DNA from 4 places in the Rhizobium sp. BK112 genome. Region 1 is predicted to be linked to each of the others. Evidence: riboswitches for the same ligand, from Rfam matches in the RefSeq annotation. Region 1 holds a riboswitch; each other region holds the start of a gene.
The links. Region 1 has a riboswitch for cobalamin ahead of FHT75_RS19670 (CbtB domain-containing protein). Riboswitches for the same ligand answer to the same signal wherever they lie in the genome.
Positions count from the first base shown of each region.

Region 2: it holds a riboswitch for cobalamin, as region 1 does, so the genes downstream of both, cobU (bifunctional adenosylcobinamide kinase/adenosylcobinamide-phosphate guanylyltransferase) here and FHT75_RS19670 (CbtB domain-containing protein) in region 1, are expected to answer to the same signal.
Region 3: it holds a riboswitch for cobalamin, as region 1 does, so the genes downstream of both, nrdH (glutaredoxin-like protein NrdH) here and FHT75_RS19670 (CbtB domain-containing protein) in region 1, are expected to answer to the same signal.
Region 4: it holds a riboswitch for cobalamin, as region 1 does, so the genes downstream of both, FHT75_RS03950 (ABC transporter substrate-binding protein) here and FHT75_RS19670 (CbtB domain-containing protein) in region 1, are expected to answer to the same signal.

Region 1 covers NZ_JACHYZ010000007.1:23,482-28,202, reverse strand. The annotation lists gene FHT75_RS19680 (putative bifunctional diguanylate cyclase/phosphodiesterase) at 1-1,512, opposite strand, end outside; gene FHT75_RS19675 (histidine phosphatase family protein) at 2,057-2,611, opposite strand; adenosylcobalamin (AdoCbl) riboswitch at 2,700-2,842, shown strand; gene FHT75_RS19670 (CbtB domain-containing protein) at 2,856-3,065, shown strand; gene FHT75_RS19665 (CbtA family protein) at 3,179-3,925, shown strand; gene FHT75_RS19660 (hypothetical protein) at 3,975-4,607, shown strand; gene FHT75_RS19655 (sulfite oxidase-like oxidoreductase) at 4,592-4,721, opposite strand, start outside.
Region 2 covers NZ_JACHYZ010000009.1:43,347-48,067, forward strand. The annotation lists gene FHT75_RS23130 (chloride channel protein) at 1-1,458, opposite strand, end outside; cobalamin riboswitch at 1,717-2,113, shown strand; gene cobU (bifunctional adenosylcobinamide kinase/adenosylcobinamide-phosphate guanylyltransferase) at 2,335-2,844, shown strand; gene cobW (cobalamin biosynthesis protein CobW) at 2,849-3,898, shown strand; gene cobN (cobaltochelatase subunit CobN) at 3,903-4,721, shown strand, end outside.
Region 3 covers NZ_JACHYZ010000027.1:18,820-23,540, reverse strand. The annotation lists gene nrdE (class 1b ribonucleoside-diphosphate reductase subunit alpha) at 1-769, opposite strand, end outside; gene nrdI (class Ib ribonucleoside-diphosphate reductase assembly flavoprotein NrdI) at 748-1,152, opposite strand; gene nrdH (glutaredoxin-like protein NrdH) at 1,166-1,387, opposite strand; cobalamin riboswitch at 1,668-1,894, opposite strand; gene FHT75_RS34900 (heavy metal translocating P-type ATPase) at 2,134-4,386, opposite strand; gene FHT75_RS34895 (MerR family transcriptional regulator) at 4,458-4,721, shown strand, end outside.
Region 4 covers NZ_JACHYZ010000001.1:826,184-830,904, reverse strand. The annotation lists gene FHT75_RS03965 (HIT family protein) at 1-105, shown strand, start outside; gene FHT75_RS03960 (ABC transporter ATP-binding protein) at 211-975, opposite strand; gene FHT75_RS03955 (FecCD family ABC transporter permease) at 972-2,012, opposite strand; gene FHT75_RS03950 (ABC transporter substrate-binding protein) at 2,009-3,025, opposite strand; cobalamin riboswitch at 3,207-3,457, opposite strand; gene blh (bifunctional sulfur transferase/dioxygenase Blh) at 3,732-4,721, opposite strand, start outside.

The sequences.
Region 1 (4,721 bases):
GGGCATCGCCTTGCCGAAGAGATAGCCCTGGCCGATGTCGCAGCCGAGCTGCAGCAGGAAGGCGAGCTGCCCATGCTCCTCGACGCCTTCCGCGGTCGTCTTGATGTTGAGGCTCCGGCCGAGGCCGAGCATGGCGCGGACGATCTTTTCCTGGCGTTCGTCGTCGCGATAGGTGGCGATGAAGCTTTTGTCGATCTTGATCTTGTCGAAACGATAGCGGGCGAGCTGGGCGAGGCTCGAATAGCCGGTGCCGAAATCGTCGAGCGCGATCTGGATGCCGGCCGCATGCAGTTCGTCGAGAATGACGGCGGCGATGGCGGGATCCTGGATCAGCGCGTTTTCGGTGATCTCCACTTCCAGGCGCTGCGGCGGCAACCGGCTTGCCGAAAGCACCTTGAGGATGCGGGAGGTCAGCAGCCTGTCTTCCATCTGCACCGGCGAGACGTTGAAAGACAACATCACATGCTCCGGCCAGGTGAGTGCGTCGCTGCAGGCCTGGGCGAGAAGATCCTCGAACAATGCAGTGATCATGCCGGTTTCCTCGGCGATGCCGATGAAAACAGGCGGCGGGATGTTGACGCCATCGTCGCCGATCCAGCGCGCCAGCGCCTCGAAGCCGCAGAGCTGGCCGGTCTTCAGATCGATCAGCGGCTGGTAGAAGGGTTTGATCGCCTTGTTGGAGATCGCGGCGCGCAGCCTGGTTTCCAGTGCGGCGCGTTCGGTCACCTTGTCCTGCATCGAAGGTTCGAAGACGAAATAGTGGTTCGGTCCGCGTGATTTCGCCTCATACATGGCGAGGTCGGCACGGTGGGCGGCGTCTTCCAGTGGTTCGGCTCCCTCGGCCCAGCGGTCGTAGCCGACGCTGGCGCCGACCTCGACGGCAAAGCCATCGATATGGATCGGCCGGGTGACCGCCTGGATCAGCAGCTTGGCAAAACGCTCCTCGCGCTGCGCCGTCAGGGCGAAGGCGACGACGATGAATTCGTCGCCGCCGAAGCGATAGACGCAATCGGCATTGCCGAGTGCACAGATGCGTCTGGCAACCTCGATCAACAGGACGTCGCCGCCCTTGTGGCCCACGAGATCGTTGACTTTCTTGAAGCCGTCGAGGTCGACGGAGAAGAGAGTGACGTTGCGATCCCACTCCTCGATCTCGGCCTCATCGTCCTTGATCGGCCGCGAGAGGATCTTGCGCTCGAAGGCGTAGCGGTTCGGCAGTTTGGTGAGATGGTCGTGGGTTGCGGTCCAATCGGCCTTTGCCTGGGCGGTGGCGCGCAGTTCCGTTTCCTTGCGCAGGTCGGCTATGCGCAGCACCGAATAGATGAAGCTCATGGCGCCGGCGATGCCGAGCGCCAGAACGAGCTTGTCGGCGCCGTACTCGCCGAAACCGGTCATGAAGTAGACAAGGCTGTCGTCAAGCTGCAACAGGGTGCAGAGGAGCCAGAGAGTAATCCCGAACCCGACGATCGAAACACATTGCCTTCCGGCCCTGCTCTGGAAAAATACCGGCACTGCGCCTTCTCCATCTCCACCCTTCGCGGAAGTAGCACGAAAGTCTGAAATGTTCGTTGAAACCAGAAGGCGAATTATCCGAGGCTTCAGCCTCCTGATGTGCCGTCGAGGGACCGTTGGCGCCAGAGGAAAACGCCGAGCGAGCCCTCTTCGTGGTTGGCAGAATGGCAGGTGCGGAAAAAACGAAGGCGAGCGTGCCATGGCATCGCTCGCCCTTTTTCGTGCTTCAGGCGGTGACGATCAGCAGCGGGACGCTGACGATGAGACCGACCAGAACTGTGACTGTGGCGACACGCATCAAACGCAGGCGCCGCGTGCGCTCCCCACTCCAATCATATGTCATTCTTCCATCTCCTTGGGATAAGGAAGTAGTCCCCGCGAAACCGGGTTCAACAGAGATGACGCGATTTGCTTGTGTAAGGCTGGATATGATCAGGACTCGCTAAAGCATCGGTCCGAAAATCGGAATCGATTTTCGGACAGCGCGATGCGAGGATTGAAAGTGTCCGAGCGTCCTTGTGCGTCCGAAAGGACGCACGGCGCTCTAATGCTGGAAGCGCAGAGACCAGCGTCGTCCATTGCTGGTCATGCGAATGACGGCGAGCGGCTCGATGTCGCTCAGCCAGAAAGAGGAGAGCGGCGCCTGAAGCACATGGGCGACCGCCGCCCGGATGACGGCTGCGTGACTGACGGCGATCACATGGCCGCCGAGGGCGGATTCGCTCTCCATCCAGTCGGCGACGCGTGTTCTCAAATCAAGAAGGCTCTCGCCGCCATGCGGGGCCGCTTCCGGATCGCTCATCCAGGCCATGAGGCTCTCAGGCTCTTCCGCCTCTATCGCGGCGATCGATCTGCCGGCCCAGCGGCCATGGTCGCAGTCGCGAAGCGCCGGATCGATCCGGGCTTGGAGGCGGAGCGCGTCAACAGTCTGGCGGGCGCGCAAAGCGGGGCTCGTGGCAACGCGATCGGCGCGGGGCAGGGCGGCCATCCTGTCGGCTTCTTCCGCCGCCTTGCCTTCCAGCGGTTCGTCGAGCGGGAACAGGGCCTTGCGGCTCGCCATCGTCGCGCCGTGGCAGATCCAGGTGAGGCGCGTATTCACGGTCGTTCTGATCTCCCGGAGTGCGGCTGTAGCGGCGCAGGACGGCCCTTGGCCGGCTTGTGAAGTTTCGTTGACAGTCTCTTCGGCGTGCAGATATAACCGTGCTGTTGCGGGTTTGGAAGCCGGTGGAAATCCGGCGCGGTCGCGCCACTGTGACCAGCGTGTCGAAAGCTCTTCGCGCTGGAAGTCAGACCCTACTGCACAAGCACTCTTTCGACTGAACGCGTCATTCCCGGAGGAATACATGTCTGACACCACTTTTGCGCCCGTCGCGGCACCGGCGCCGATCCCCCTGGGAGAGATCCTGCCATGGGCGATCTTCGGTGGCCTGCTGATGCTCATCGTTCTCTATTTTGTCGGCACCGAGGAAGGCGCGATGGCGCTGTTCAACGGGATGTATGTGCACGAATTCGTGCATGACGGCCGTCATCTCCTCGGCTTTCCCTGCCACTAAAGCGCGTCGCGATCTTTCAGATTCGCGCCTCACTTTAGGTCTTTGTTTTCGCATGTCGTTATCGCAAAATCGCTGCACACTTTTGCGCGACATGCTTTAGGGGAGTTCCTGACATGGTTGGAAATCTTCTGCTTCGCGGCATGCTCGCGGGCCTGATTGCTGGCATCCTCGTTTTCGCTTTTGCGCATATCTTCGGCGAGCCGCTGGTCGATGCGGCGATCGCCTTCGAGGAGGCGAGTGCCCAGGCGGCCGGTGAAGCTGCCGAACCTGAAATCGTCAGCCGCGCCACGCAGGCCGGTCTCGGCCTTTTCACCGGCGTCATGGCCTACAGCGTTGCCGTTGGCGGGCTCTTCGCTCTCGCCTTCGCTTTCGTGCACGGCCGTTTCAGCAGCCTTTCGGCGCGCGGCACCTCGGCCGTCATCGCCATTGCCGCCTTCGTGGCGATCGTCCTCGTTCCCGGTATCAAGTATCCGGCCAACCCGCCGGCGGTCGGCAATCCCGATACGATCGGCGTCAGGACCGAACTGTTCTTCCTGATGATCGTCGTCTCGCTCGCCGCGCTGATTGCCGCGGTGGCGCTGTCGCGCCGCCTCGCGGGGCGTTTCGGTCTCTGGAATGGCGCGATCATCGCCGGAATCGCTTATCTCGTCTTCATCGGCGTCGTGCTCTATCTGCTGCCGCCGATCAACGAGGTGCCGGAGAACTTCTCGGCGATGGTCCTCTGGCGGTTCCGCACGACTTCGCTCGGCATGCATGTGATCCTCTGGACAACCTTGGGCCTTGCCTTCGGAGTGCTGGCGGAAAAGCGGCTTGCCGTTAAGGACGGGCAACGCGGCCGGCCGGCAACGGCATTTCACTGAACGCATCGAAGGGCGCCGCTTGCCGGCGCCCTGAACTTTTCGGGCGGCCATGACAAGCAGCAGAACCATACCACTCGTGTCGACGGCGTTTGCCACCGCCGTCTTTTTTTGTGTGGTTGCTGGAAGCGCTCTTGCCCATAGCCCTAGCGGCGGCGGCAGCCATACCGGACTGGATATTCCGGAAATTTCCCATGGCGAGATGGCGGTGATTGCAGACTATCGCAGTGGGATCATCGACCTTGCTTCCCGTGCCGTCGATACCAACGAGCCGTTCCGCCGCGTCCTGAACTATGCCGAGATCCAGTATTCCTATTGTCTCTGGGGCCGGGTGCCGGGCAGCGTGACGGACGAGGAAAGCCCGTTCAACGAATGCGCCCATGCCTATCTCGCGGCGGCCAAGGCGGTCTTGCTGTCGATGCGCGAGATGCCGCAAGAGAGGGCTGCCGCGAATGAAATCATTTCCGCCGTCGACGCCGACATGACGCGGCGCGGCCTTGCGCTCGTCACCTGCCGGTTCAGCGGCGAGGCCTTCAACACCGCCGATGTCATCAAGCCACACTGGGGCAAGGTGCCACTTCATCCAGCCAGCATGGCGTCGCTGACCGGGCTCGCTGCATTGTTCGGCCTTGGTTTTTTTTGGCTTCGCCACTTCCTGCGGCCGAAGGCTCAATCGTCGGAATAGCGCTGCTCGCGCCATGGATCGCCGTAGATATGGTAGCCGTTCTTTTCCCAGAAGCCAGCCTCGTCGTCGGGCATCAGCTCGATGCGGCGCAGCCATTTGGCGCTTTTCCAGAAA
Region 2 (4,721 bases), on a different contig from region 1:
CGGGAAGGCTTGCTTGAATTCTTCCAGGGAGATGCTCGCTTTTGCCGTCTTGACGTCGGCGCGCATCAGCTTGTCCACCGTCAGGTTGCGAATCCAGCCGACATCGTGGGCGCTGCGGATGCTTTCGCCGCGCAGGTGGAAACGCCATGTGGCGAAGGAATAGCCGAAGGTCGAGCGTACGACGAGGGACGAGGTGATGACGGCGGCGAGCACCAGCGCGGTGATCGGGAAATCGCCGGTGATTTCGAGCGCCAGGAACGTCATGGTCAGCGGTCCGCCGATAACGGCGACGGCAAGCGAGCTCATGCCGACCACGGCATAGATGACGGGGGTCAGCGTCGCATCGGCGAAATAGGGTCCGCAATAGGCAAAGAGCTTGCCGAGCAGGGCGCCCATGAACAACGAGGCGAAGAACAGGCCGCCCCTGAAGCCGGAGCCGATCGAGATCGCCGAGGCCAGGGATTTCAACAGGAAGAGACCGATCAGTGTCGGGATCGCCACCTCGCGGGAGAGGTTGAGATGCAGCGCGCCGTGGCCGGCCGAGAGCACCTGCGGCGAGATCATCGCCAAGAGCCCGACGATGACGCCACCGAGCGCCGGGCGGAAGGGTGGGGCGATCGAACTCTTGCGCGCCAGTTCCTCGACGAAGGAGACGCCCTGCATGATCAGGATACCGATGCCGGCGCAGAAGGCGCCGAGCAGCAGCGCCGGGATATAATCGGCCGGCACGACCGAGCCGAAGCTGCCGATATCGATGGTGAAATCACCATCGGCAAGCAGCCTTGCGACAAGGGTGGAAATGAGAGCTGAGACGACGACGGGTGTCAGCGACACGATCGTATAGGTGCCGATGATCAGCTCGAAGGCATAGAAGGCGCCGGTCAGCGGCGCGTTGAAGGCGGCGGCGATGGCGCCCGCCGCGCCGCAGCCGACGAGGATGCGCAGGTCGGAGCGGCGAAGCTGCAGCTTCAGGCCGAATTTCGAGGCAAGGCCGGCGGCAAGCTGGGTATAGCCGGCCTCCAGTCCGACCGAGGCGCCGAACCCGTTGGAGATCAGGTTCTGGACGGCAACGATGATGCTGTCGGTCAAGGATAGACGGCCGCCATGCAGCGCATTGGCTTCGATCGGGTCGACCATCGGCTTCTTGCGCCGTTTCGCCAGCACCAGGAGCAACAGGCCGAGCAGAGCGCCGCCGATGACGGGCGCGGTGAGCAGCAGCATCTTGTTCTCGATCTCGGATGAGCTCAGCCGCTCGCTATCGGCGATGCCGAAGACCAGCTGATGCAACTCACTGGAGACGTAGCTCATACCGGTGACGGCGAGACCCGAGATGATGCCGACGACGGCGCCCGCCAGTGACAGGCCGACCTCGCTGCGGCGGGTCAGCGCCCGCAGGCGGCCCGGATCGAAGAAAACACGCAGCGCCCGGAAACGGCGCCGATCCAATTTCATAAGCATGGCTAGACAACTAGGCGGGGAGAGGCCCGGTCAAGGGCGGAGATGGTCGCGCAGTCCGCTTGCGACGCAATTGCGGCGAAAAGCCGGCGCCCGGGACAAATATTTATGACGTAAGCCTCTGATAAATGACGATATTTTAGGTAGAGTAAGTCGTGTTGACAGGGTTGGGCCATCTCCTCGGAAGCTGACCGGCCGTCAAGGCCGGTTGACTTCACACCCCGGCTTGCCTAACCATCCCTCAACGGATGGTCGCCCGACCATCCTGACATAACGGATGGTTCCGGATCGGTGTTGCGCCCTTCCGGATGAAAAGGGAATGTGAAGGGGCGGACCCAAACCGGGCGCCTTCATCACAGCCGACCCCGCGACTGTAGAGCGGTCAGGGTCTTCCATCCGGCACCGAGCCCCTCCGGCCGGCGGCTTGCAATCATGCAAGCGGGCGGGATGGGCGATATGCCGGAAAAGCCACTGGAGATGCATGGTGATCAACCGGGGTCGGACGCCTCTAAATCTACGAATCGTCCACCTTTTCACCAATGCAGCCGGGAAGGCGAGGATGATCCGCCGGCACGATCAGGGCGACCGGTTTCCGGTCTGCCCCGATCGCGGCCGATAACCGCGAGCCAGGAGACCTGCCATTACGTGCCGGGCCAGAAGCCCACACCTGGGCACTACGCCCGTTGCCAGCACGGAGGTTGTCTTGGCTGAACGATTGAATTCAGCGCGGCCTGGTGCGGCGCTCGCGACGCCTCCAAGCAGCCCTGCAAGAGGAGTGCTTTCGGCCGGTTATGTCGAATACTCGGTCCCCCCAGCAGTCGAAAAAGGTGCACTCGGAACAAGCCACGGCTACGCACCCTCCCTGAGGAGCGTCTGAGCATGACCACCATCTTCATCCTCGGCGGCGCGCGCTCCGGCAAATCCCGCTTCGCCGAAGCTCTCGTCACCGCGACCGGCCTCGACCGCCACTACCTTGCCACCGGCCGGGCCTGGGACGAGGAGATGCAGGCGCGTATCACTCAGCACAAGGCCGACCGCGGTCCGTCCTGGACGACGCATGAGGAGCCGCTCGATCTCGTCGGTAAGCTTGGCGCCATCGACGGCGAGGGACGCATCGTGCTGATCGACTGCCTGACGCTCTGGGTCACCAATCTGATGATGGAGGAGCGCGACATGGCGGCGGAATTTGCAGCGCTCGCCGATTTCCTGGCCGCCGCGAAGGCGCGGCTCGTTTTCGTTTCCAACGAGGTCGGCCTCGGCATCGTGCCTGACAATCGCATGGCGCGGGATTTCCGCGATCATGCCGGCCGGCTGCACCAATCGATCGCGGCGAAGGCCGCCGAAGTTTATTTCATCGCGGCAGGCCTGCCGCTGAAAATGAAGGGTTAAGTTCATGAACCAGCAGAAAATTCCCGCAACCGTCATCACCGGCTTCCTCGGCGCCGGCAAGACCACGATGATCCGCAACCTGCTCACCAATGCCGGCGGCAAGAAGATCGCGCTCATCATCAACGAATTCGGCGATCTCGGTGTCGACGGTGACGTGCTGAAGGGCTGCGGCGCGGAGAATTGCACCGAGGACGACATCATCGAACTCACCAATGGTTGCATCTGCTGCACTGTCGCCGACGATTTCATTCCGACGATGACGAAGCTGCTCGAGCGCGAACAGCGGCCCGACCACATCGTCATCGAAACCTCGGGCCTCGCCCTGCCGCAGCCGCTGGTCGCCGCTTTCAACTGGCCCGATATCCGCACGCAAGTGACCGTCGACGGCGTCATCACGGTGGTCGATAGCGCCGCCGTTGCCGCCGGCCGGTTCGCCGACGACCATGATGCCGTCGATGCGCGCCGCGCCGAGGATGAATCGCTCGATCACGAAAGCCCGATCGAGGAGCTGTTCGAGGATCAGCTCACCTGCGCCGATCTCATCGTGCTCAACAAGACCGACCTGATCGACGCGGCAGGTCTTATCAGGGTGCGCGACGAGGTTGCCTCCCGCACGGTGCGCAAGCCCGCGATCATCGAGGCGAAGAACGGCGAAGTCTCGGCCGGCATCCTGCTCGGCCTTGGTATCGGCACCGAGGACGATGTCGCCAATCGCAAGTCGCATCATGAGCTGGAGCATGAAGACGGCGCGCCGCACGACCACGACGAGTTCGACAGCTTCGTCGTCGATCTCGGACCCGTTGCCGATCCCGCCGGCTTCGTCGAGAAACTGAAGACGATCATATCAACCCATGACGTGCTGCGCCTCAAGGGCTTCGTCGATATCGCCGGCAAGCCGATGCGCCTGCAGCTCCAGGCCGTCGGCAGCCGCATCGATCATTATTTCGACCGCGCCTGGGCTCCAGGCGAAAAGCGCACGACGCGCCTCGTCGTCATCGGCCTGCACGAGATGGATCAGGACGCGGTGAGGGCGGCAATCGAAGAGCTGGCATAAACCAATGCATCTGCTTCTGGCCCAGCAGGGAACGATCAGCGACGGCGAGGAGGCGATCGACCTCGGGCAGACGCCGGGCGAGATCCTGTTCCTGTCGGCTGCCGACAGCGAGCTTGCCGCGATCGCAGCCGCCCACCGCGACCGCGGTGGGCAGCATTCGCTGCGGCTCGCCAGCCTGATGAGCCTCAAGCATCCGATGTCGGTCGATACCTATGTCGAGCGCACGGCGCGGCATGCCAAGCTGATTGTCGTGCGGGCGCTCGGCGGCGCCAGCTATTTCCATTATGCGCTGGAAGCGCTGCATGCGGCAGCGTCCCGCGCCGGTGCGCTGATCGCAGTGCTGCCGGGTGATGCGAAGCCGGATGCCGGGCTCGTCCCTTTCTCCAATGTTGATCTCGACGATCTCAATGCGCTGTGGGCCTATCTGATCGAGGGTGGCGATGCCAATGCGCGGGCCTTCCTCGACTATGCCGGGGCGATGCTGGCAGGCATGGAGAAGCCGGCGCCGGCGGTGCCACTGATGAAGGCCGGCATCTGGTGGCCGGGGCGAGGGTTGATCGGGGTTGAGGAGTGGCGGCGGGTTGTTGCGGAGGAGTCTTGGCGCGTGGCTGCCTCTTTGTCCGGCAGGACAGAGGGGGGTACCTCAAACTCGACGGAGAAGATGGGAATCGAACCCACACCTTCCCCCGTCGTCGCTATCAGCTTCTACCGCGCCCTCGTCCAAAGCGGCGAAACCGGGCCGATCGAGGCGCTAGTCGAGGCGCTGGTCGCACTTGGCCTCCGGCCGTTGCCGGTCTTTGCCTATAGCCTCAAGGATCCCGTT
Region 3 (4,721 bases), on a different contig from region 1:
GCTTCATCACCGGGATGATGCCAGACGACTGGTTCTCGATCTGCTTGATCGGCGCGCCGGCCTCGCGGATATTGGTCAGCGACAGCGCCACGCCGCCGCCGCGCTTCGACAATTGCAGCGCCGAATTGATCGACCGGCCGATCGATTCCATATTGTCCTCGACGCGCAGCAGGAAGCAGGAAACCAGCTCTCCGCGCTGCTTCTTGCCGGCATTGAGGAAGGTCGGCGTCGCCGGCTGGAAACGGCCGGAAATGATCTCGTCCACCATGTCGCGGGCAAGGCCCTCGTCGCCGCGCGCAAGCGCCAGCGCCACCATGCAGATGCGGTCCTCGTAGCGCTCGAGATAGCGCTTTCCGTCGAAGGTCTTCAGCGTATAGCTGGTGTAATATTTGAAGGCGCCGAGGAAGGTCGGGAAACGGAATTTCCTGGCATAGGCCTGGTCGAACAGGTCTCGCACGAAATTGAAGGAATACTGGTCGAGAACCTCCTGCTCGTAATAACCCTCGGTCACGAGGTAATCGAGCTTTTCCCTCAGATTGTGAAAGAACACCGTGTTCTGGTTCACATGCTGCAGGAAATACTGCTTGGCCGCCAAACGATCCTTGTCGAGCTGGATCCGCCCATCCTCGTCATAGAGGTTCAGCATGGCGTTCAGCGCGTGATAGTCGAGCGTTTCCGCCGCTTTCAAAGGGCGTTGGCCTGCGGGATGAGCAAAAGTGTTATGCGGTTTTGCGCCCGCATCCCGCGTCAGAGTTGTTCCCGTGTCCAAAATCGTTCCATCCCGTGTTTGACGTTGGCGACGTCGTCTTCCGTGCCCATGAGCTCGAACCTGTAGAGGTACGGCACCAGGCATTTCCGCGAGACCACGTCGCCGGCGAGCCCGTATGTCTCGCCGAAATTGCTGTTGCCCGCGGCAATCACGCCGCGGATGTGTCCTCGGTTTTCCGCATCGTTCAAGAAACGAATCACCTGCTTGGGAACGGCACCCTTGCCGCCGTCGCCGCTATAAGTCGGCACAACAAGCACGAAGGGTTCGTGGATATGGAACGCGTCAACGCCACCGGTCGGAATGCGCGCCGCGCGCAGTCCGAGCTTGGCGACGAACCGATGGGTATTTTCGGATCGGCTGGAATAATAGACGATCAACCCCACCGCTTGTCCTCACTCAGGAGAGCGCGCTGATCATGTCGGGGCGGAAGCCCGCCCAGTGCTGCTCGCCGGCGATGACGACAGGCGCCTGCATGTAGCCGAGGCTGCGGACCCGATCGAGCGCTTCGGCATCCTGCGAGATATCGACGATGTCATAATCGACACCCAGACGGTCGAGGGCGCGGTAGGTGGCAGTGCACTGGACGCAGGCAGGCTTGCTGTAGACGGTAATGGTCATAGTATTCCTCGTGACGACGCGATTGGGACGCAGGACATCGATCGGAAATCTCTCGATATCCGTCGAAAAGGCTCTGTATTTTGCAGCTATGCGGCTCGTTCAGCCGCCGGGCGCGACGTGCCCTTTATATTGCGCGGGTGGCAGCCTGAATTGAGATACTGACATGACTTCACCCCGAAGTGGCTCAATGCGAAGGTTTCAGGGGCGGAGGTTCGGGCCTGCGAAACGCGATGCGGAGATCCCCGCAGCCATGCAAACGCGACCTTCCGGACACCCCGCCCGTGGACGTTTTGTTCGAGGCAGGTCTCCTGGCTCACGGGTCGATGCACCCTGCCCCAGCCTTCCCGGAGCATCATGCTCCAGTGACCTGAAATCGGACAGTTGCTCACCGCTTACAGTTGCGGGGGCAGCTCCGGCATTGCCGCGCCATGATGGCGAAGCGCACCGAATTCCCGTCTTAGCCATCGATCCTTACGAATCGATGGAACCTCGAACACTAGATATAGTACGCCAATCCAAATTCGCGTCAACGGATGGTTTGTGCGTTGCGTTACGACAGGTTTGAAATCGCTACATTCCTGTGAAGAACATGGATAACCAAAGCTTAAAGACAGCAGGCTGTGGAGAAGCCCCACGAGGGGAGCCGACCTATGACCGGTCCAAAGATTTCGATTCGAGATCAGGCCCGAATCGTCGATGGGACATCCCGCCGGTGACGGGCGCCGGAGGATGAAGTCGGGGAATGCTTATATCTTTATCCGAAGCAGCCGCAGCGCGTTGATCGTCACCAGCACAGTGGCGCCGGTATCGGCGAGGATCGCCGGCCAGAGCCCGGTAATGCCCATGATCGTCGTCACCAGGAACACCGCCTTCAGCCCCAGCGCGATGCTGATGTTCTGCTGGATGTTGCCCATCGTGCGTTTGGAAAGTTCGATCATCCGCGCCACGTCGCCGACGCGTCCGTGCAGCACGGCGGCATCCGCGGTCTCCAGCGCCACATCGGTGCCGCCGCCCATGGCGATGCCGATATCGGCAGCGGCCAGCGCCGGAGCATCGTTGATGCCGTCGCCGACCTTGGCGACGATGAAGCCCTGGCGCTTCAATTCGCCGACAACACGCTGCTTGTCCTCAGGCATCATCTCCCCGAGCCAGTCGATGCCGAGCATGCCGGCCACCGCTGCCGCCGTCCGCTTGTTGTCGCCTGTCAGCATCATCGCCTTGACGCCTGCCGATTTGAGGGTAGCGAGCCCGGCCTCGGCATCCTCGCGCGGCTCGTCGCGCATGGCGATCAGGCCGGCCGCGATACCGTTGCCGAGCAGCACCGATACGCTCTTGCCCTCGTCGTTCAGCGCCGTGATGCGTGCATCCTGCTCCGCGCTGAGCGCCCCGAGCGCACGGGCAGCCGGCGGCGACAACAGGTCCAGCGTCTCGCCGCCGACCTTGCCGCTGACACCCTTGCCCGGCAGCGCTTCCAGCTCAAAGGCTGGCGGCACGGGAACGCCGTCCGCTTTGGCGCGGTTGAGGATAGCCAGGGCCAAGGGATGGCTGGATCCCTGCTCCAGCACCGCCGCGCGCGACAACACCTGCGCCTCCTTCAATCCGAAGGAAATGATGTCGGTCACCTGTGGCCTGCCCTCGGTCAGCGTGCCTGTCTTGTCGAAGGCGACCATCGTCACCTTGCCGAGCGTTTCCAGCACCGCGCCGCCCTTCATCAGCAGCCCGCGCCGCGCCCCCGCCGAAAGCGCAGCGGCGATTGCCGCCGGCGTCGAGATGACAAGCGCACAGGGGCAGCCGATCAGCAGGATGGCGAGGCCCTTGTAGATCCATTCGTCCCACGACCCGCCGAACAGCAGCGGCGGAACGATGGCAACCAATGCTGCGACCACGACCACGCCGGGCGTGTAATAGCGCGAGAAGCGGTCGATGAAGCGTTCGGTCGGCGCCTTCGATTCCTGCGCTTCCTCCACCAATTTGACGACGCGGGCGATGGTATTGTCGGCGGCCGCCGCCGTGACGCGAACCCTGAGCACCGCATCGCCATTCACCGTGCCGGCAAAAACGACGGCATCGACGCCCTTGCGCACCGGCGTGCTCTCCCCCGTCACCGGCGCCTCGTCGATCGCACTCTCGCCGGAAACAATGATGCCGTCCGCCGAAATCCGGTCCCCCGGACGCACCATGATGATGGCGCCGACAGCAAGGCTTTCCGCCGGCACTTCCCGCGTCTGGCCATTGTCTTCGAGCAGCGCATTCTTCGGCACCAGGGCCGCCAGCGACTGGATGCTTTGGCGTGCCTTGCCCGCCGCCACCCCTTCCAGCAACTCGCCGACCAGGAACAGGAACACGACGGTTGCCGCCTCCTCGCCGGCATTGATGATGACGGCGCCAACGGCAGCAATCGTCATCAGCATCTCGATCGAAAACGGTGTTCCCGAGAAGGCGGCCATGACGGCGCGCCGCGCGATCGGCACCAGCCCGATCAGCATGGCGACGATGAAGGCATAAGAACCAATCGCCGGTACGAGTTGGCCGACGGCATAGGCGGCAACGAGTGCGCCACCCGAAAAGATGGTCAGCCGGCCCTTCCGGCTCTGCCACCAGGGACCGGCCATCGGCGCTTGGTCGTGTCCGTGCAGCCCCTCGATTTCCTTCGCGCCGTGATCGTGCGGATGGTCATGACCCGCATGATCGTGGCCGTCATGGTCATGGCTCGCGTGGTCGTCGTGATCATGTCCATGGTCGTGACGATGCTGCGGGCTGGCATGCACAGGCGCAGCATTTCCGGCAAGCGGGGCGACGGAATAGCCGAGCCCTGTCACTTTCCTTTCAATCGCCTTGAGATCGCTGCTGCCGTCATGCCGGACGGTCATCGTGCCCGCCATCACCGAAACGGAAACATCGGCGACACCCGCTACGCGTCTGACCGCGGTATCGATCTTGTTTGCGCAGGCGGCGCAATCCATGCCGCCGACCCGGTATCGTGTCTCGCTCTCAGCCATGATCCGCTTCCTTGTCAAATAGAAGCATCTCTCCTACATCCTCTAGCGACTAGAGGTGCAAGAGGAAAATCATGAAAAAGATCACGATCGGCGAAGCCGCGCGCCAAAGCGGCGTCAAGGTGCCGACAGTGCGCTACTATGAAAGCATTGGCCTGCTCGCCGCCCCGAGCCGCAGCGAGGGCAACCAGCGCTCCTTCGAACCGGCCGATGTCAGCCGCCTCGCCTTCATCCGCCACGCCCGCGAACTCGGCTTTGAGATCGAGGCGATCCGCACGCTGCTCACCCTGCAAGATGATCCGCACCAGTCCTGCGCCTCGGCCGACGCCATCGCCAAG
Region 4 (4,721 bases), on a different contig from region 1:
GAATTCTGCGAACGCACAGAGCCGCCGCCCATCAGCGGGCCATCGGTCTCAGAGGTCATCAAGCTGTTGCGGGAGGCAATGCGGTTTTCGGCGCCTGAAGCCTAAGACAGCGCCGGTCCCGGCTGTCTTGCGACGAGCGCACGGCGCCAGGCCCGGAAGAAGGCCAGTGAGGTCATACCCCTCCTTAAGATCGAAATCCCCCGCCGTTCCTTAATCCATGACGTATTGGATATGATGCCGGCCATGCACGGCCGATTTCTGGACATGGGCGCGAACGCCGAAGACCCGGCCGATCATCTCCTCCGTCAGCACATCCTCCGGCGCGCCCGAGGCGATGACCTTGCCCTTTTGAAGTACCGCCAGGCTGTCGCAGAACATTGCCGCCAGGTTGAGATCGTGCAGCGCGACGATACAGGTGATACCGAGCTTCGAGATCAGCGAGAGAATGTCGAGTTGGTGCTGGATATCGAGATGGTTGGTCGGCTCGTCGAGCAGCAGTTCGCTCGGCGCCTGCGCCAGCGATCTCGCAATATGGACGCGCTGGCGCTCGCCGCCCGACAGTGTCTGCCAGAGCTGGCCTGCCCTCTCCCGCATGCCCGTCCGCGACAGCGCCTGGTCGACGGCAGCATCGTCTTCGGCGCCCCAGGACGACAACAGCCCGCGATGCGGGGTGCGGCCAAGCCGCACCACATCGCGCACTGTCAACTGCGTATCGGTCGTCGACTGCTGCTCGACGAAGGCGACGCGACGCGCAAGGGCTGCGCGCGACAGCGAGGAAATGTCGTCCTCGCCGAGCCTGATGACACCGCTGCGAACCTTGCGCAGCCGGCAGATCAATCTGAGAAGGCTCGACTTTCCGGAACCGTTCGGCCCGAGCAACCCGAGCACCTTGCCCCTTTTCACCGTCAGGCTGACGCCGTTGACAATGACGGTGTCGCCGGCGGCAAAGCTCACCTCGTCGACGTTGATGCTCATGCATTCCCTCGTACGCGATAGAGGATGACGGCGAAGGCCGGCGCGCCGAAGAGCGCGGTGACGACACCGATCGGCAGGATCTGCTGCGGTATGATGATGCGCGAAAGGATATCGGCGCCGACCATGTAGATGGCGCCGCCGAGCGCCGTTGCCGGCAGCAGCCGCCCATGGGCCGGCCCGACAAGGAAACGGGCGGCATGGGGTATGACGAGGCCGACGAAACCGATCGAGCCCACCATGCTGACGACGCTTGCCGTCATCGCCGCCGTCAGGGCGAACAGCACGATCTGGACGCGGCGCACGGCAATGCCGAGCGAGGCGGCGGCATCCGTGCCGAAGGCGAAGGCATCGAGCGCCCGCACATGGGCCATGCAGACGATGAAGCCGGCAAGCGCGATCGGCACCGAAAGGTAGACATCTGGCCAGCGTACGCCGCTGAGCGACCCCAGAAGCCAGAACAGGATGCCGCGCGCCTGCTCGGCATTCGCCGATGTCGTCACGATGTAGGAGGTGAGCGCGTTGAAGAGCTGCGAACCGGCGACGCCACACAGTATGATGCGTTCGCCGGTTCCCCCCGCACCCGTCGCCAGGAAGCCGACCAGCAAAAAGGCCATGACTGCGCCGATGAAGGCCCCGCTCGACAGGCCGAGAATACCGTAGCCGAAGCCGAGAATCATCACGCAGACGGCTCCCGTCGAGGCGCCGGCGGAGATGCCGAGCACATAGGGTTCGGCCAACGGATTGCGCAGCAGCGCCTGCAGGATGGCGCCGCAGAGCGAGAGCGACGCGCCGGCGCTGGCCGCGACGAGGGCGCGGCTCAGCCGATAATCCCAGACGATGCCCTGGTGGATGCGGCTGAGCTCGAAATCGGTTCCGAACAGGCGGTTCGAAACCGCCTCAGCCGTCGTCGCAAGCGGGATGGCAATCTCGCCGATGGAAACGGCGAGACTGATCATCAGTCCAAGAAGGAGAAGCGCGGCAATGGTGAGCGCGGCGAGCGCCCACCATCCCTGCCGCCTGAGCGATACTGTCTTCACTGTGCCAGGCCGAAGGACTTGATGCCCTTCGCCACTGTCTCGATGCCGTCGATCGTGCGGATCGTCGGGTTCATCGACTGCGCATCCATCATCACGAAGTGCCTGTTCCTGACGGCATCGAGTTCCCTGGTCACAGGGTCGTTCTCGAGAAAGTCAAGCTTGACCTTGGGATCGTCAGCCGCATAACGGCGGCGATCCATGGTCGCCAGCACGATCACCGCGGGGTTCGCCTGGGCGATGGTTTCCCAGCCGACCAGCGGCCATTCCTCTTCGGTTGTCACGACGTTCTTCGCGCCGATCGTCTTGAGGATATAGGCAGGTGCGCTGTTCTTGCCGGCAATGAAGGCGTCGCCGTTGACCTCCTTGCTGGAAAACCAGAAGACGACCGGCAGGCTCTTGCCCGTCGCGCCCGATATCGACGCCACGGCATCCGCCTCGCGCTTCCTCAGCTTGGAAATCAGCGCATCGCCGCGCTCCTTGACGTCGAAGATCTCCGAGAGTTCAGCGATTTCCCGGTAGATCAGGTCCATCGTGAACAGCTCCCCACGCACACCGTCGCCGCCATCGGTGTTGACCTTGGCGACGCAATCGGCCGGCGCGAGATAACTATTGATCCCGAGATCCTTGAACTGCTCCCGCTTGCCGACGGAGCCCTGCGCGCCGACATGCCATTCGAACTCGGCCGCCACGAGGTCGGGCTCCTGCCCGACGACGGATTCGAAGCTCGGATCGTTGTCGGCGAGGCGTTTTATCTTGCTGTTGGCCTCGGCATATTGCGGCAGGACAGGGCCAACCCAGACGGCGGTTCCGGCGATCTTGTCGGCAAGGCCGAGCGAGAACAGAATTTCAGTCATGCCCTGGCCGATCGAAACGATCCTGGCGGGCGCCTTCTGGAACGTCACCTGCTGGCCGCAATTGCTGACGGTCAGGGGATATTGGGTCGCGGCCAAGCTTGGTGCCGCAAGGCCGGCCAGCCCGAAGGTAAATGTCATGATGGCGAGAAATTGACGCATGAAAACCTCGATGATGGGAAAACAGGCACGGCCGCGCCGCGCGCATATACGCAACGCTGAAGTCACGCTGACGCGTAGACTAGCCGCGGGAGGCCCAATCGAGACGGATGCATGCCGATATCAGGCGAAGGTTCAGAAGGACAATCATGTCTGTTCCTTGTCCGGGCATCCCCGCCCGGTTGATTGGATCGCGATTGACGGCAGGTCTCCTGGCTTGCGGATATCCGTCTTTCATCCGCCTTCCCGCAATATCCGCAGTGGCGTGGCCTTTAGGCCAAGGGCATGATCGCTCCGCGATCAACCCCGAGATCGACAATCCGCTTACAGTTGCGGGGGCAGCCACGGTCTCGGTCCCTACTGGGTCGTCCTCACCGTGTTCCCTATTAATCCCCTTGGAGTCATCTTCAGGGAACCGTCTCCCCCAGTTACGTCGCCTGCCCGCGCGCCGTCAATGATTATTCAGAGGGCGCCGCACCACCGGCGGATAAATATATCGCGCGCATGGCTGCGCGCCGCCGTTCGGTGCGCAAACTGCCGGTGGCGGTCGGTTGACATTGCGGCGAAAAGCGCTTCCTTGCGATAAACTGCCTTGCCTATGAAGCAGTCGGGGAACATGGGTGCCGGCTGCTATTGGTGGGGATGACTTCGCCGGGGCTGCTATAGGAAGCACGCTTTGAACGATGCGGCGGTTGCCAGGGCCGCCCCGTCACAACGCATCCAGCGGAATCTTCAGATACCGCCGGCCGTTCTCCTCCGGCTCGGGCAGCCGCCCGCCGCGGATATTGACCTGCAGCGCGTGCAGCATCAGCTTCGGCTTCGGCAGCGTGCGGTCGCGCGCCTGGCGCAGCGCCACAAAGCCGGCCTCGTCGATGCCCGATATATGCGGATTGGCGCGCTTCTGGGCGGCAACCGTGCTTTCCCAGCGCGGGTGGCGGCCACCCGGCTGATAGTCGTGACCGGAAAACAGCCGGGTCTCCTCGGGCAGCGACAGGATCGCCTGGATCGTGTGCCAGAGGGCGCTGGCGCTGCCGCCCGGGAAATCCGTGCGGGCGGTGCCGGAATCCGGCGTGAACACCGTATCGTGCACGAAGGCGGCGTCGCCGATCACATAGGTGATCGAGGCGAGGGTGTGCCCGGGCGAAAACATCACGCGGGCCTTGAGCGTGCCGATCTCGAACGTCTCGCCATCGGCAAACAGCCGGTCCCATTGCGAGCCGTCGGTCGCGAGCGCCGGCCAATTGTAGATCTCCTTCCAGAGCGCCTGCACGTCGGTGACATGGGCGCCGATCGCCGTCGGCGCACCGGTCTTTCCCTTGAGGTAATACGCAGCGGAGAAATGATCGGCATGCGGATGCGTGTCGAGGATCCACTCGACCGTCAGCCCTTCGCTCTCGATATGGGCGAGGATGGCGTCGGCATTGGCCGTGCCCGTCGCCCCCGACATCTCGTCGAAATCGAGCACCGGGTCAATGATGGCGCAGCGTTTCGTCGCCGGGTCGGAAACGACATATTGCACACTGCAGGTGCGGGGCTCGAAGAAGGCCTTCACATGAGGTACCTGCCCTGCCCGCTTCTCCAGCCAGCGCCGCGCGCCGGCAAGATCGAAGCCGAGGCCTTGACCAAAGGCCTCGACATCCCCGGACTTCATCCGCCCGTCCAGCGCCTCGCCCAGCGCATAAAGCGTCAGCGCCCGTGT